Regions from separate parts of the Brevibacillus sp. NPDC003359 genome, predicted to be linked through region 3. Evidence: riboswitches for the same ligand, from Rfam matches in the RefSeq annotation. Region 3 holds a riboswitch; each other region holds the start of a gene.
What was found. A riboswitch is a leader RNA that binds a small molecule or an ion and turns the genes downstream of it on or off. The one in region 3 is predicted to bind cobalamin.

Region 1 (4,126 bases), on a different contig from region 3:
TGTCATCGATACGACAATTTTGGGAATCGGTGAAAGAGCTGGCATTACTGACTTGATCCAGCTTACTGTTGTGTTGCAAAAGCTACGAAATGATCATCGTTATTCTTTGGAAAGAATTCCGGAGCTTGCGCAAGCGATACGCCTGACGACAGGGTATAGACCGGATGAACTGCGTCCTATCGTTGGGCAAAATGCATTTACGCATACATCGGCTTACCATGTCCAAGCAGTAAAGAGAAATTCCGAATCGTATGAGCCATTTCCACCGGAAACAATCGGAAGAACACGACTACTCGAAGAAAAGCGGCCTCCATTGGGAAGATCAAAGCTGCCTGTTTCCCTACAGGTAGGAAAGCCGTTTCCCAAAGGGGCTTCAGAACTACAGTATCACCGTGACGGTCCAGGCATACGCTGGGTTATGATGGATTCGCGCGTGGATGAGCGAGCCTCATTCTATGTGATCCAAAGGATATTTGAATTATGTGATTTGTCCAGTGCTCCTGAAAAACACGTGGACAGGCATGCGCATCATTGTGACAGTGCCTTCCTCTTTTGGGGAGACGCACCTGATGGCACTGGCCTGGTGTGTCATGTTCAACTCGGTGAAGAAGAGAAGACTGTTGAGAGTCCAGCCGCTATTTTTATCCCGGCAGGTGTCGAACATTCCTATCATTATGTGTCAGGTCGCGGTACATATACCAATATGGTATTGTTACCTGAATACAATAAGAGCCTATTGGCTTCAACATCATCTGCGAAAGTGCCAGTGACCTAATTGGTATAGGAATTTGTTCAGGTTTGAAAAGTGAGCGGCCATCTGGGCATGAGTACGGTATCGACCGGGCTCATGCCTTTTTCGGCTGAATGCCTGAGTATTTGTGGTTACATGGACAAAACTCCGCCATAAATAGGCTCCTGCTGCGTTCTTTGACCCCAGGTGCGCGTTCCGTATTCGAAATGCCACCATTCTTTCGGATAATTGACGAATCCGGCAGCGGTCATCAAATGATAGAGCAATCGGCGATTGTCTCGAATCTCGATGTCTTTTTGTGTGGGTTCTACGAGTTCTTCATAATGGCGAGTCGCAGCCCTTTCACTGAAATCATCGAAGGCTGTCCCCATCTCCAGCCAGCCATCAGGTCCTGCGATAGTCAGATCGACTGCGCCACCGGATAGGTGAGGGGATGGTTTGGAGAGGTCTGTTGTTGGATAAGCGACGAATTTGCTCGATTCTTCCGTGAGGGCGGGACCTTCTTGCCAGCCTTGTAAAAGTAAGGCTTCACAGAAACGATTATACAACGATGCTTGTACCTCGAACGAGCGCCAGCCGTCCAATACGACGAGCTTGTAGCCAACAGGCAGTTGCGCGGCTGCCATGGCGAGCTTGTGTGTTGCCCCTTCTCGCAAAAAAGCATCTGGCTGCGTTCCGGCATAGCCCTCGTGGTAGTAGGCTGGATAGACCGTGATTTGGGCAGAAAGGGAAGAGAGTGGGATCATCGGTTCGCCGCATTCTCTTATCGGCAGTGGGCTTGGCAGGACCATGTCTGTTATTTTGGGGATAGGAGGAAATAGCATGACTGCTCACCACTTTCGAATGTTTTGCCAATAGGGTAACGAAAATCGTCAGGTAAGTAAACGGTGATGATATGAAATTTTCTGCAAATAGAGACCTGCGACGATTCGGCAGCTTTTGCTTGAATCCTCGGTAGCTTTTGCTATTATTAAAGCAAGTGCTTGTCAACGAAACGAATGACATTTACATATGGAAGAGAAACAGGTCCTTGTTTTTGCGAAACCGATTCGCAGGAGCAAGGTTAAAAGGGAAGTTTGGTGAAAAGCCAACGCGGTCCCGCCACTGTAAGAGAGTAGCTGTTCTTCAAGGCATCATGCCATCCACTGCCCATCCGGGAGCGGGAAGGAGAAGAAGAGCGATGATCCTCAAGCCAGGAGACCTGCCTGTTTTATGTTTACACTGATTTCCTTCGGGTCAAAGGAAGAGGTGAGGATTGTTGCATTCGGCTATCCGCGCTTTGTTTTTCCTTACGTACTGGGGGAAACAGAGCGCTTTTTTTGTTGGCTTCGGAAAGTATGGATCAAACAGCGGAGTAAAATACGTCACTTTTTGAGGTGGTAACGATGGAGAAAAACGATAAGAAGCGGGGCTTACTTCTTGTTTACACAGGAGACGGCAAAGGAAAAACAACGGCAGCAGTCGGGTTGGCTGTGCGGGCGACAGGGCGCGGGAAAAAGGTGCTGATGGTTCAATTCATCAAGTCGCCGGAGCGTACGTACGGAGAAAAGATTATTTTTGATAAATTGGGCATCGAGATTGTGCAAAAGGGCATCGGCTTCACCTGGACGAAGACACCGGAGGAGCATCGCCAGGCACTGAAAGAAGCGTGGGCGTTTGCGAGCGAAAAGCTCGCTTCCGGAGAGTACGACGTCGTCATTCTGGATGAGCTGAATAATGCATTGGCGATTGACCGCTTCCCGATTGATGATGTGTTGCCGTTGTCCGATGTATTGGAAGCGATTCAAAATAGGCCAAGTCATATCCATCTCGTCATTACGGGGCGAAGCGCGAAGCAGGAGATTTTGGACATAGCCGATCTGGTGACAGAAATGAAGCCAATCAAGCATTACTACGATGAAGGGATTCCGGCTGTGCTGGGGGTAGAGTTTTGACAAGCGCAGGTGTAATCGAAACGTACGGTCATGGCGGAGATGTATGGACAGCAGCGCAGCGCTTCGGGAGAGATCCTGGCCAGTTTCTGGATTACAGTGCCAATATTAATCCGCTGGGGATGCCAGCAAACGTTCGTGAGATGCTGCTGGCTTCGCTGGCTGCTGTAGCGCATTACCCAGACCCTGGACATCGTGTGTTTCGTCGTGCGCTGGCGAAACGGCTGCAAGTGTCGGAGGAATGGTTGTTGCCTGCCAATGGTGCAGCGGAGGCCATGGCCCTGGCCATTCTCGGTCTTTCGCCGAAAACAGTCGGTGTGGTTTATCCATGCTTTTCGGAATACGCGCAACTTTCCGAGCAGTATGGTGCTCGTGTCATTGGCTGCTTCGGGAAGGAAGCGAACGGGTACAAGCCCGATCCTACAGAGCTGCACACTCTTTTTGCGCAATCTGACCTCGTATTTGTCGGGTCGCCAAACAATCCGACGGGAATCCTGTATCAACCGGATGAGCTACACCAAATGGCGGAATGGACGAAAGAGACCAATACGTGGCTCATCGTGGATGAGGCTTTCCTCGATTTTGTGGAAGAGGAGCGTCAGTATACATTGATGATGCAGCTGGAGCGCTTTCCCCGGGTGATTTTGATGCGTTCGATGACGAAAATGTACGCGATCCCGGGATTGCGCCTGGGCTATGCGATTGCGCATCCGGATGTCATTGCGAAGATGCGCCAGAAGCAAGTGAGCTGGAGCGTGAATGCACTGGCCCTTTTGGCTGGAGAACTGTGCTTGCAAGAGCGGGCATACGAGGAACAAACGCGCAGGCTCATAAAAGCAGAACGTGCGTATTTGAACGATTGCATCCGCAGTGAGTTGGGCTGGCAGGTATGGCCGGGTGAGGCGAACTTTTTGTTGCTGCGTTCGCCGGAAGGATTGCCAGCAGAACAGTTGCAGGCACGGCTCGGCAATAAAGGCGTTCTGATCCGCAATTGCGCGATGTATCCAGGTTTGACGGCGCATGATGTGAGAATTGCAGTGCGTGGACGAGAGGAAAATGAACGACTTCTGGCAGCGCTCCGCGAGGTCCATGCGGAAGGAAGTGAACAGCGATGAGCTTGGTGCTGGTAACAGGTGGTGTCCGTTCAGGAAAAAGCCGCTACGCGGAAGAGCTTGCGATGACGTTGGGCAGTCGAGTCCTGTACGTGGCGACAGGCCAGGCTTGGGATGATGAAATGAAGCAGAGAATTGAGCTGCATCAGGCACGTCGTCCGCTGGAATGGGGCTGTGTGGAGGTAGGAGAGCGATTGACCGATTACCACGCATTCAGTGAGCAATATGATGTGGTGTTGATCGATTGTCTGTCCACCTGGGTGAGTAATCGGTTGATGAGCGTGGATGAGTCGGAATGGAGAAGTGCATCACACACGCAATCCCTGTTGCAG
Region 2 (4,126 bases), 750 kb from region 3:
CGCTTACTATGACAAGGAACAGCCAGGTGTAGCTGCGTTTCTCCGCGATGCAGTGGTCATTTATACCAGCAAGTAAAGAGGTTTCAATCAAAAGAAGCTGCGAGCAAGGCAGCTTCTTTGCGTTGTACGTTTAGTTATCTCCTTCTGCTACGGGAAAAAGCTTTTGTCCCAAAGGTGTTGGCAATCCATCCATGCTTATTACGTTGTTTTCTTGTTGATAGGCAAGCAGTTCCTGCTCGTCTTTCGCCAGGGTCCATTTCTGAAGGGTTTCGCGTTCTTTTGAAAAGGAGTAGAAGGGGATTGCCCAGCCGCAAGAAGTCTTTACTTCCTGGATGTTTACAGTAATGATTTGACGAGCACCGGGCAGAAGCGGGAAGTCTTTTACGAGCTCATCCCACCGAGGAGTATCTGGGAGAATAACTGATCCTTTGCCGTATAGGCGCATGATGAGAGGGGGGCCTTCAAATGCACAGAACATGAGTGTAATCCTCCCATTTTCCTGAAGATGAGCACTGGTTTCGTTTCCGCTTCCAGTCAGGTCCAAATAGGCGACCTCTGTAGGCGATACTATGCGCAAAGAATCGTAGCCTTTCGGTGAAAGATTCACGTGACCATCTGCGTCCAAAGGAGCTGAGGCGACAAAGTACATCCTTTGCTTCTTGATAAACGCCTCATGCTCAGGTCGTAATTCAGAAAAAAGCTGACCCATTTGCACCCCTCCAGGTAATGGAATTGTTTTTGTTGCCCTCATATTACGATAAAAATATGAAGATTTTGTGTTGTTCATCCCCAATCCGTCCAAAATAGATGGTAAAGTGTAAATATTCCTGCAATATAATGGCAACTCGGACTTTTGAAAAGGAGGAGTATTTACATGCAAGCAACACAGCCAATCTATTTAGGGGAACGCATCCATTTAATAGACGGTTTCGATATGGGCTGGGCGGAACGTACGGGGACATATGTGATCGCGGAAGACGAGCTCACATTGGTAGAAACAGGGCCAAGCCCCTCCGTTCCTTATATCAAGGCCGGTCTCGCCAAGCTCGGTTATACGACGGAACAAGTAAAATACATCATCGTGACGCACATTCACTTGGATCATGCGGGAGGAGCCGGACTGTTTCTGAAGGATTGCCCGAATGCAAAGGTCGTTGTCCATCCAAAAGGTGCACGACATCTCGTAGATCCGAGTCGACTGATTACAGGGGCGAGAGCCGTTTATCATGATGATTTTGATCGTTTGTTTGATCCGATTGAGGCTGTTCCCAAAGATCGGATTTTGATTCGCGGGGATGGAGATACACTAAAGATCGGAGAGAATTGCGTGTTGGAGTTTCTGGATTCGCCAGGTCACGCCAATCATCACTTCAGCATCTATGATCCAGTAAGCCGTGGCATGTTCACAGGTGATACGGCAGGCGTTCTCTATCCACAGCTTAAAAAGGATGGCATACACCTCGTGCTACCATCGACTTCCCCGAATCAGTTTGACCCGGAGGCCGTGTTAGCTTCTCTAAGACGTTATGAAGCTCGCAAGCTGAGTCGCATTTACTTTGGTCATTTTGGGATGTCAGAGCAGGTAGATGACGCGTACCGCCAATTACATGAGTGGCTCCCCGTGTTTGTAGCGGAAGGAAAGTCAGCGCTTGCTGCTGGACAAACATACGATGAGCTGTCTCATAAGTTATTTGAACGAGTCGCTGATCATCTACAGTCACAAGGCATCAACAGTGATCACGATGTTTTCGAAGTGCTCAAGCTCGATTTGCAAGTATGCTCCATGGGCATTCTAGATTATTTGCAGAAACGAGGGAAATAAGCGTTACAATTGCCTGAACCTTTTGTTCAGGCGTTTTTCATTTTTAGGAAGCAAGATGGCGTTCACAGAGTGTTTGTCATTCTTTTTTCATCCAAGGAGTGCTATGATGTAGGATGAGTCATGGACTGTAACAATTTCAAACGTAACAGCAAACAGGTGCCTCGTCTTTATACCAGAAGACCGGGTGAAAAGGGAAGTCGGTGAAAATCCGACGCGGTCCCGCCACTGTAAAGCGGTTTATTCCTCAGCCGTAAGCCAGGAGACCTGCCTGTTTGTTTTAGTGCCTGTTGCCTTCGCGGAAAGGATCGGCCTATTTCAGGAAGCAGACCATTAAGTCTGTTTGCCCTGAAGTGCCGACCCTTTGATTTCCGAACGGAAGCAAGGGTCGATTTTTTTATGGGAAATGACAGTCAATCAGACATGCAGAAAGGAAGTTTACTATATGAAACGTTCATTGCGATTCATGATCCCACTATTGGTTGCAGCGAGTCTCGCAGGTTGTGCGGGTAACAGTCAACCGGCACCAGGTGGGCAAACAAGCGCACCGCAAGAGAACGCGGCCGTGCAGCCTGCCAAACAAACAACGTATCCATTGACCGTCACGGATGCGACAGGAAAAGAAGTGACCTTTGCAAAAGCCCCTGAGCGAATCGTCTCGACATCACCTGCCGAGACAGAGATTTTGTTCGCCTTAGGCTTGGCAGAACGGATCGTAGCGGTTTCAGATTATGACGATTATCCAGATGCGGCGAAGGCGAAACCAAAAATTGGCGGAGTCGTCAAACCGAATGAAGAAGCCATTCTCGCTCAGACTCCAGATATGGTCATCGGCGGGATTTCGATGGAGAAGCCAGTCGCAGACAAACTAAAATCTCTCGGAATGCCTGTCTATATTACCCATCCGACAAAGATGGATGACATCCTGAACAACATTTTGGCGATGGGAGTTATTACCAACAAGCAAGAACAAGCCGAAAAAGTCGTGGCGCAAATGAAGAAAGACATCGCGTACGTTCAAGAAGCAGTGAAAAATGTAAAACCGGAAGAGAAGAAAAAGGTATACTTGGAATTTTCCCCAGGCTGGACAGTCGGTAAAGGCGAGTTCATGGATGAGCTCATCACACTGGCTGGAGCGACAAACATTGCGTCTGACACCGAGGGCTGGAATCCGATCAGTGAGGAAAAGATTTTGCAAAACGACCCAGACGTCATTTTGTACGCGAGCGGCATTACCGATGAAAAGACTGGCGTCAAGCTGGAGGATATGATCGCGAATCGCAATGGCTGGGATAAGATGAAGGCGATCCGTGAGAAACAAATCTTTGGCATGGACCAAAATATTCTTTCCCGTCCTGGTCCGCGTATTACACAAGGCTTGATCGAAGTTGCCAAGGCGATTTACCCTGACTTGGTGAAATAAAATGAAGAAGAGATTGTTCGTATGGGGAGGAGTAAGCTGTCTCGTCCTTCTGGCATCGATAGTCATCAGTATCTCGATGGGAGCGGCACACCTACCCATTTCGCAAGTATGGCTCATCCTGCTCCATCAGATCCCGGGTTTGTCTGAGTGGATCACAGTAACGTGGCCGGAGTCTTCTGAGCAAATTGTTATGAAGGTTCGTTTTCCACGCGTTGTATTGGCTGTCTTGATTGGTGCCTGCTTGTCACTTGCGGGAGCGGGCTTTCAGGGAGTTTTGCGCAATCCACTAGCAGATCCTTTTACGATGGGCGTGGCATCGGGTTCTGCTGTCGGGGCAGCCTTCTTGATCCTTTTTGGCTTGCAAATCACCTTTTTGGGTGCATGGAGCACGCCTGTCGTCGCTTTTCTTACCGGACTGCTCAGTTTATGGATCGTACTGGGCCTCGCGAACACGCAAGGAAAGCTACAAACGGAGACCTTAATTTTGTCTGGTGTAGTGGTGCAGGCTTTTCTTGGCTCGCTCGTTTCCTTTATGGTGTCGCTATCCGATCAGACCGTGAATGAGATTGTATTCTGGCTTATGGGGAGTCTGTCATTTCGCGGTTGGGCCTTCACGTATGTTTTGATTCCGTACTTGGTCATAGGGGGAACGGTGCTCGTGAGCTATGCGCGCTCCTTGAACCTATTTGCTTTGGGGGAGCGGCAGGCTGCGCATCTCGGCGTCCATGTTGATCGAACGAAGCTGGTGGTTCTGGTTGTCTCGACCCTCCTGACTGCAGCGGCGGTTTCTATCGCGGGAATTATCGGGTTCGTTGGTCTGGTGGTACCGCATCTCGTCCGATTGCTGGTTGGTCCTGACTACCGTATTTTACTGCCGATGGCTG
Region 3 (4,126 bases):
CTGGAGGAAGGTACTGTAGAAGTTGTTTTTGATCAGCCGCAAAAAGCAGTGACACCTGGTCAAGCCGTCGTCTTTTACGATGGGGAAGTATGCTTGGGTGGCGGTATGATTGACAAGGTACGCTTAGTCGATAAAGAGAACTAAGATAATACGGGGGAAGCACTCGGTGGATGCTACGAAAAAATCAAAAGTGATTATCGTTTCGTTTTTGGCTGGAGCGGTTCTCTTGGCGATCATTTCTTATTTCGGGATGGCCTCCATGGGTAAAGAGCATATGGCGACGATTCAAAACGTCATCAAGGAGAACGGCGGGGTTATAGCCGCGAGTGGAGTGACAGCGGTTCCGCTGGAGGAAAGTCCTTTTACCAACGGTGGAAAAGGCAATACGATCTACCGAATCTACTATACGAAGGATGGGCAAACGTTGACGGCTTGGTATCGTGCTGATAACGAATCCTCCATTAAGAAAGAGCCGGAAGCATGGATTCTGCCGTAAAACAAGGATAAACCTGACTGGGAGAGTGAAGGCATCACATGACCCAACACGATGGACTGCGTGAACTGGCTGAACTGATTCGAAGACTCGAGTCAGAGCTAGCGGGTGCACAATTAAGTATTCTTGCTCATGAAAATAAAGAGGCAATCGCAACACTGCTAGTGGAAGGACTCGGGACGAAGGTTTCTGTCCAACATAGCTCCGGCGAATATGCGAATCATTTGGCGGTTTTGCGGGTAGGACCGAACAAGTACACCTTTGCGCAAGACTGGAGAGAAGTGTACATCAGTGAAATCAATTACTGCGCGTGTCGCATACCTCCAGGGGCTCATGGATTGTTGGTCCACCATATCGATTATCCGGGCGTGATTTATGATGTCTCACGAAAATTGGCCGATCATCAAATCAATGTATCTAAGTTGAATGTATCGCGCGAGCAAAAAGGGAAGAATGCCCTGCTTATCTCTGTGACCGATGAAGAGATTACACCGACGATTGTATCTGCCATCGAAGAGCTACCCAAAATCACCAAAGTGCTATCTCTACAGTAAGCGAATCATGATAAACAAAAACTGCCCGTTTTTAGCGGGCAGTTTTTTTCGTAGCGAATGTAAGTCCTTGGCTAATTAAGACTGGCAAAACGGACGAATGATTTTCGTCGGCAAATTCTTTAAAGGAAGCTTTGATTTGACCGTTGCCCATGGAGGACAATCGTTCGACCATCGCCAGAGATTTTTCTTTGACAAAGAATCGGCCATCGTTTTCCAATTCCCCAATGGTGAGAAGCGCATGGACGTCGAGGTCATCGGTCAGCAGGGTCGGTAATTGACTCTCCTTCGCAAGCAGTACGCTCTCATTCCAGTGGATGGAAGGACTGCCCGCAATATACCGTTGAAAAGCATGTGGTCTCGACAAAAGTACATGCAAGACAAACAAGCCACCTAGCGAATGGCCAAAAATCGCTTGCTGTGTCCGATCGATGGGGAAGTCGTTTTCGATGCTAGGCTTGAGCTCCTCCTCCAAAAAGGCGAGGAACTGCTCTGCTCCTCCCATCTGAGGCCACTCCGCCCCTCTTGGGTTGCCAGGTAGCTCCGAGGTGGGAACCTCATACGTGTAATCAAAGAAACGGGCAGGATGGAACGGCCCGTCTGTTGGATATCCAATCCCGACGACGATAGCAGGATACACGCCGGTTCGTTCAGGGCCGCGTGATTGTATCCGTATCGCTTCTGTCATAGTTGCAAAAAGAGAATTGCCATCTAACAAATATATGACGGGAAAGCCTGATTCCGGAGGGGAATCGGCAGGTATACTTACGAAAATGTGATAGTCACGCTCTTGATACGTCATGATTTTACTGTACGATCGAGGAATGACAACAGGTTGATAGTCAGTGCTTTTCATGAGGGCTACACTCCAATCTCTCCATGGCTAACCAACACGCACAAAATCTATTATATGGACGAAAACCAGAGATTGGCAATAGCCGAAAAACGAGAATAGTTAGTTTTCGAAAAGAGCGCATACTGAGCTTGACTCCTACGATATATTGAGGTAAAGTAAGTTTTACCAACTACATATTGATGCGGTAAGGTGTTTACCAGCCAGATTTGGTAGACTTAATAGGGAAGTCGGTGTGAATCCGACGCGGTCCCGCCACTGTAATGAGAGAGTTCCATTTGCGAATAATGCCACTGATCATGAAGGATCGGGAAGGTGAAAATGGAGCGATGATCCAGAGCCAGGAGACCTGCCTAACCGCTTACACTGTTTAACCTACGGGAGATAGGGAAGTGTTCGAGCGCTCAATTCGCATTGGCGAATTGCTAGATGGAAGTCATCACGCGCATTCGGCATGTAAACGTCGGATGCGCTTTTACTTTGGCTAAATATCATACATACAGAGTAAAAATAGCAGGATAGGATGAGGGACATGTTAATCGCTTATGATTCAAAAACAGGAAACGTCCGAAGATTCGTCAACAAAATTAATTTGCCACATGTGGAAATTGATCAAGATATGGTGTTGGACGAGCCATTCATTTTGATTACGTACACGACGGGATTCGGACAAGTGCCGGAGACGGTGGCGACTTTCCTGAAGCGAAATCATGTCCATCTGCGCGGGGTATCCGCCAGCGGGAACCGCAACTGGGGAGCTAGCTTTGCCAAAAGTGCGGATACGATCGCGAGCGAATATGGTGTTCCGGTGATTTCTAAATTTGAACTGTCCGGTACCGGCCGGGATGTGGAACAATTTACGAGTGGGGTGGCAGCAATTGCGGCATATTGAATTGAACAACGAACTGATGCAGCGTGGCAACGACGGATTTTACCAACTGGAAAAGGATCGGGAAGCGGTTGCGGTCTTCATGGAAGAAGTGCAGTCCAACACGATGACCTTTGGCAGTGTCAAAGAACGAATGGACTATTTGATCGAGAATGATTTCTATGAAAACGTCTATGAAACTTACACTGTTGAACAGGTCGATGAAGTTTTCCGTTTGGCCTATGACGCTGATTTTCAATTTGCTTCGTACATGGCTATCTCCAAATTTTATAAAGATTACGCCTTGAAAACGAACGATAAATCAATGTATTTGGAGCAGTATCCAGACCGGGTGGCCGTAGTGGCACTGTCCCTTGGACAAGGTAACTTTGAGCTCGCTAAGCGTTTAACGGTTTCCATGATGGATCAACGCTTGCAGCCGGCTACACCAACGTTCCTGAACGCAGGTAAAAGCCGCCGTGGAGAAATGGTCTCCTGCTTCCTGCTCGAAATGGATGATTCCCTGAACTCTATCAACTTTATTTTGGGAACTTGTATGCAGCTATCCAAAATTGGCGGCGGTGTAGCTGTGAACCTGTCCAAGCTTCGCGGACGAGGAGAGCCGATTAAAGGCGTCGAGGGCGCAGCAAAAGGTGTCATGCCAGTTCTCAAGCTGTTGGAAGATGCGTTTTCCTACGCGGATCAAATGGGACAACGCAAAGGCTCAGGTGCAGCGTACTACAACATCTTCGGCTGGGATATCAACGAGTTTCTCGATTGCAAAAAAATCAATGCAGATGAAAAAGCACGCATCAAAACGTTGTCCATCGGCCTGATCGTACCAAACGTTTTCTACAAGCTGGCTGAGGAAAATAAGCCATTGACTGTGTTTGCTCCGTACTCCGTGTACAAAGAATACGGCGTGCATCTGGATGATATGGACCTCGATGACATGTACGAGGAGCTCTTGGCAAACGATCGCATCAAGAAAAAGACAGTGATGAGCGCACGCGAGATGTTGACCAAAATCGCGATGATCCAAATGGAATCGGGCTATCCGTACATCATGAACAAAACGAATGCGAACAACAACCATGCGCTGAAAGATCTCGGATCGGTGAAAATGTCCAACCTGTGCACGGAGATCTTCCAGCTACAGGAAACTTCGACGATTGCCAATTACGGCGAAATGGATATCATCCGTCGAGATATTAGCTGCAATCTGGCATCGCTCAATATCGTCAACGTGATGGAACGCAAAATGATCCGTGAATCCGTCCACGAAGGGATCGAAGCCATTACATCCGTGAGCGACATGACGCGTGTAGAAAACGCTCCAGGCGTTCAAAAGGCGAACCGTG

Region 1: another riboswitch for cobalamin. It lies ahead of cobO (cob(I)yrinic acid a,c-diamide adenosyltransferase); the one in region 3 lies ahead of nrdI (class Ib ribonucleoside-diphosphate reductase assembly flavoprotein NrdI).
Region 2: another riboswitch for cobalamin. It lies ahead of ACFYU8_RS08490 (ABC transporter substrate-binding protein); the one in region 3 lies ahead of nrdI (class Ib ribonucleoside-diphosphate reductase assembly flavoprotein NrdI).

The regions. Positions count from the first base shown of each region.
Region 1 covers NZ_JBIAOR010000012.1:99,579-103,704, forward strand. Annotated here, with positions in the region: gene ACFYU8_RS23515 (LeuA family protein) at 1-775, shown strand, start outside; gene ACFYU8_RS23520 (M15 family metallopeptidase) at 883-1,575, opposite strand; cobalamin riboswitch at 1,759-1,974, shown strand; gene cobO (cob(I)yrinic acid a,c-diamide adenosyltransferase) at 2,137-2,685, shown strand; gene cobD (threonine-phosphate decarboxylase CobD) at 2,682-3,797, shown strand; gene cobU (bifunctional adenosylcobinamide kinase/adenosylcobinamide-phosphate guanylyltransferase) at 3,794-4,126, shown strand, end outside.
Region 2 covers NZ_JBIAOR010000001.1:1,809,488-1,813,613, reverse strand. Annotated here, with positions in the region: gene ACFYU8_RS08505 (MerR family transcriptional regulator) at 1-76, shown strand, start outside; gene ACFYU8_RS08500 (pyridoxamine 5'-phosphate oxidase family protein) at 131-709, opposite strand; gene ACFYU8_RS08495 (MBL fold metallo-hydrolase) at 875-1,822, shown strand; cobalamin riboswitch at 1,960-2,108, shown strand; gene ACFYU8_RS08490 (ABC transporter substrate-binding protein) at 2,265-3,242, shown strand; gene ACFYU8_RS08485 (FecCD family ABC transporter permease) at 3,244-4,126, shown strand, end outside.
Region 3 covers NZ_JBIAOR010000001.1:1,056,292-1,060,417, reverse strand. Annotated here, with positions in the region: gene mnmA (tRNA 2-thiouridine(34) synthase MnmA) at 1-144, shown strand, start outside; gene ACFYU8_RS04645 (hypothetical protein) at 167-496, shown strand; gene ACFYU8_RS04640 (ACT domain-containing protein) at 535-1,047, shown strand; gene ACFYU8_RS04635 (alpha/beta hydrolase) at 1,079-1,900, opposite strand; cobalamin riboswitch at 2,071-2,268, shown strand; gene nrdI (class Ib ribonucleoside-diphosphate reductase assembly flavoprotein NrdI) at 2,430-2,789, shown strand; gene nrdE (class 1b ribonucleoside-diphosphate reductase subunit alpha) at 2,776-4,126, shown strand, end outside.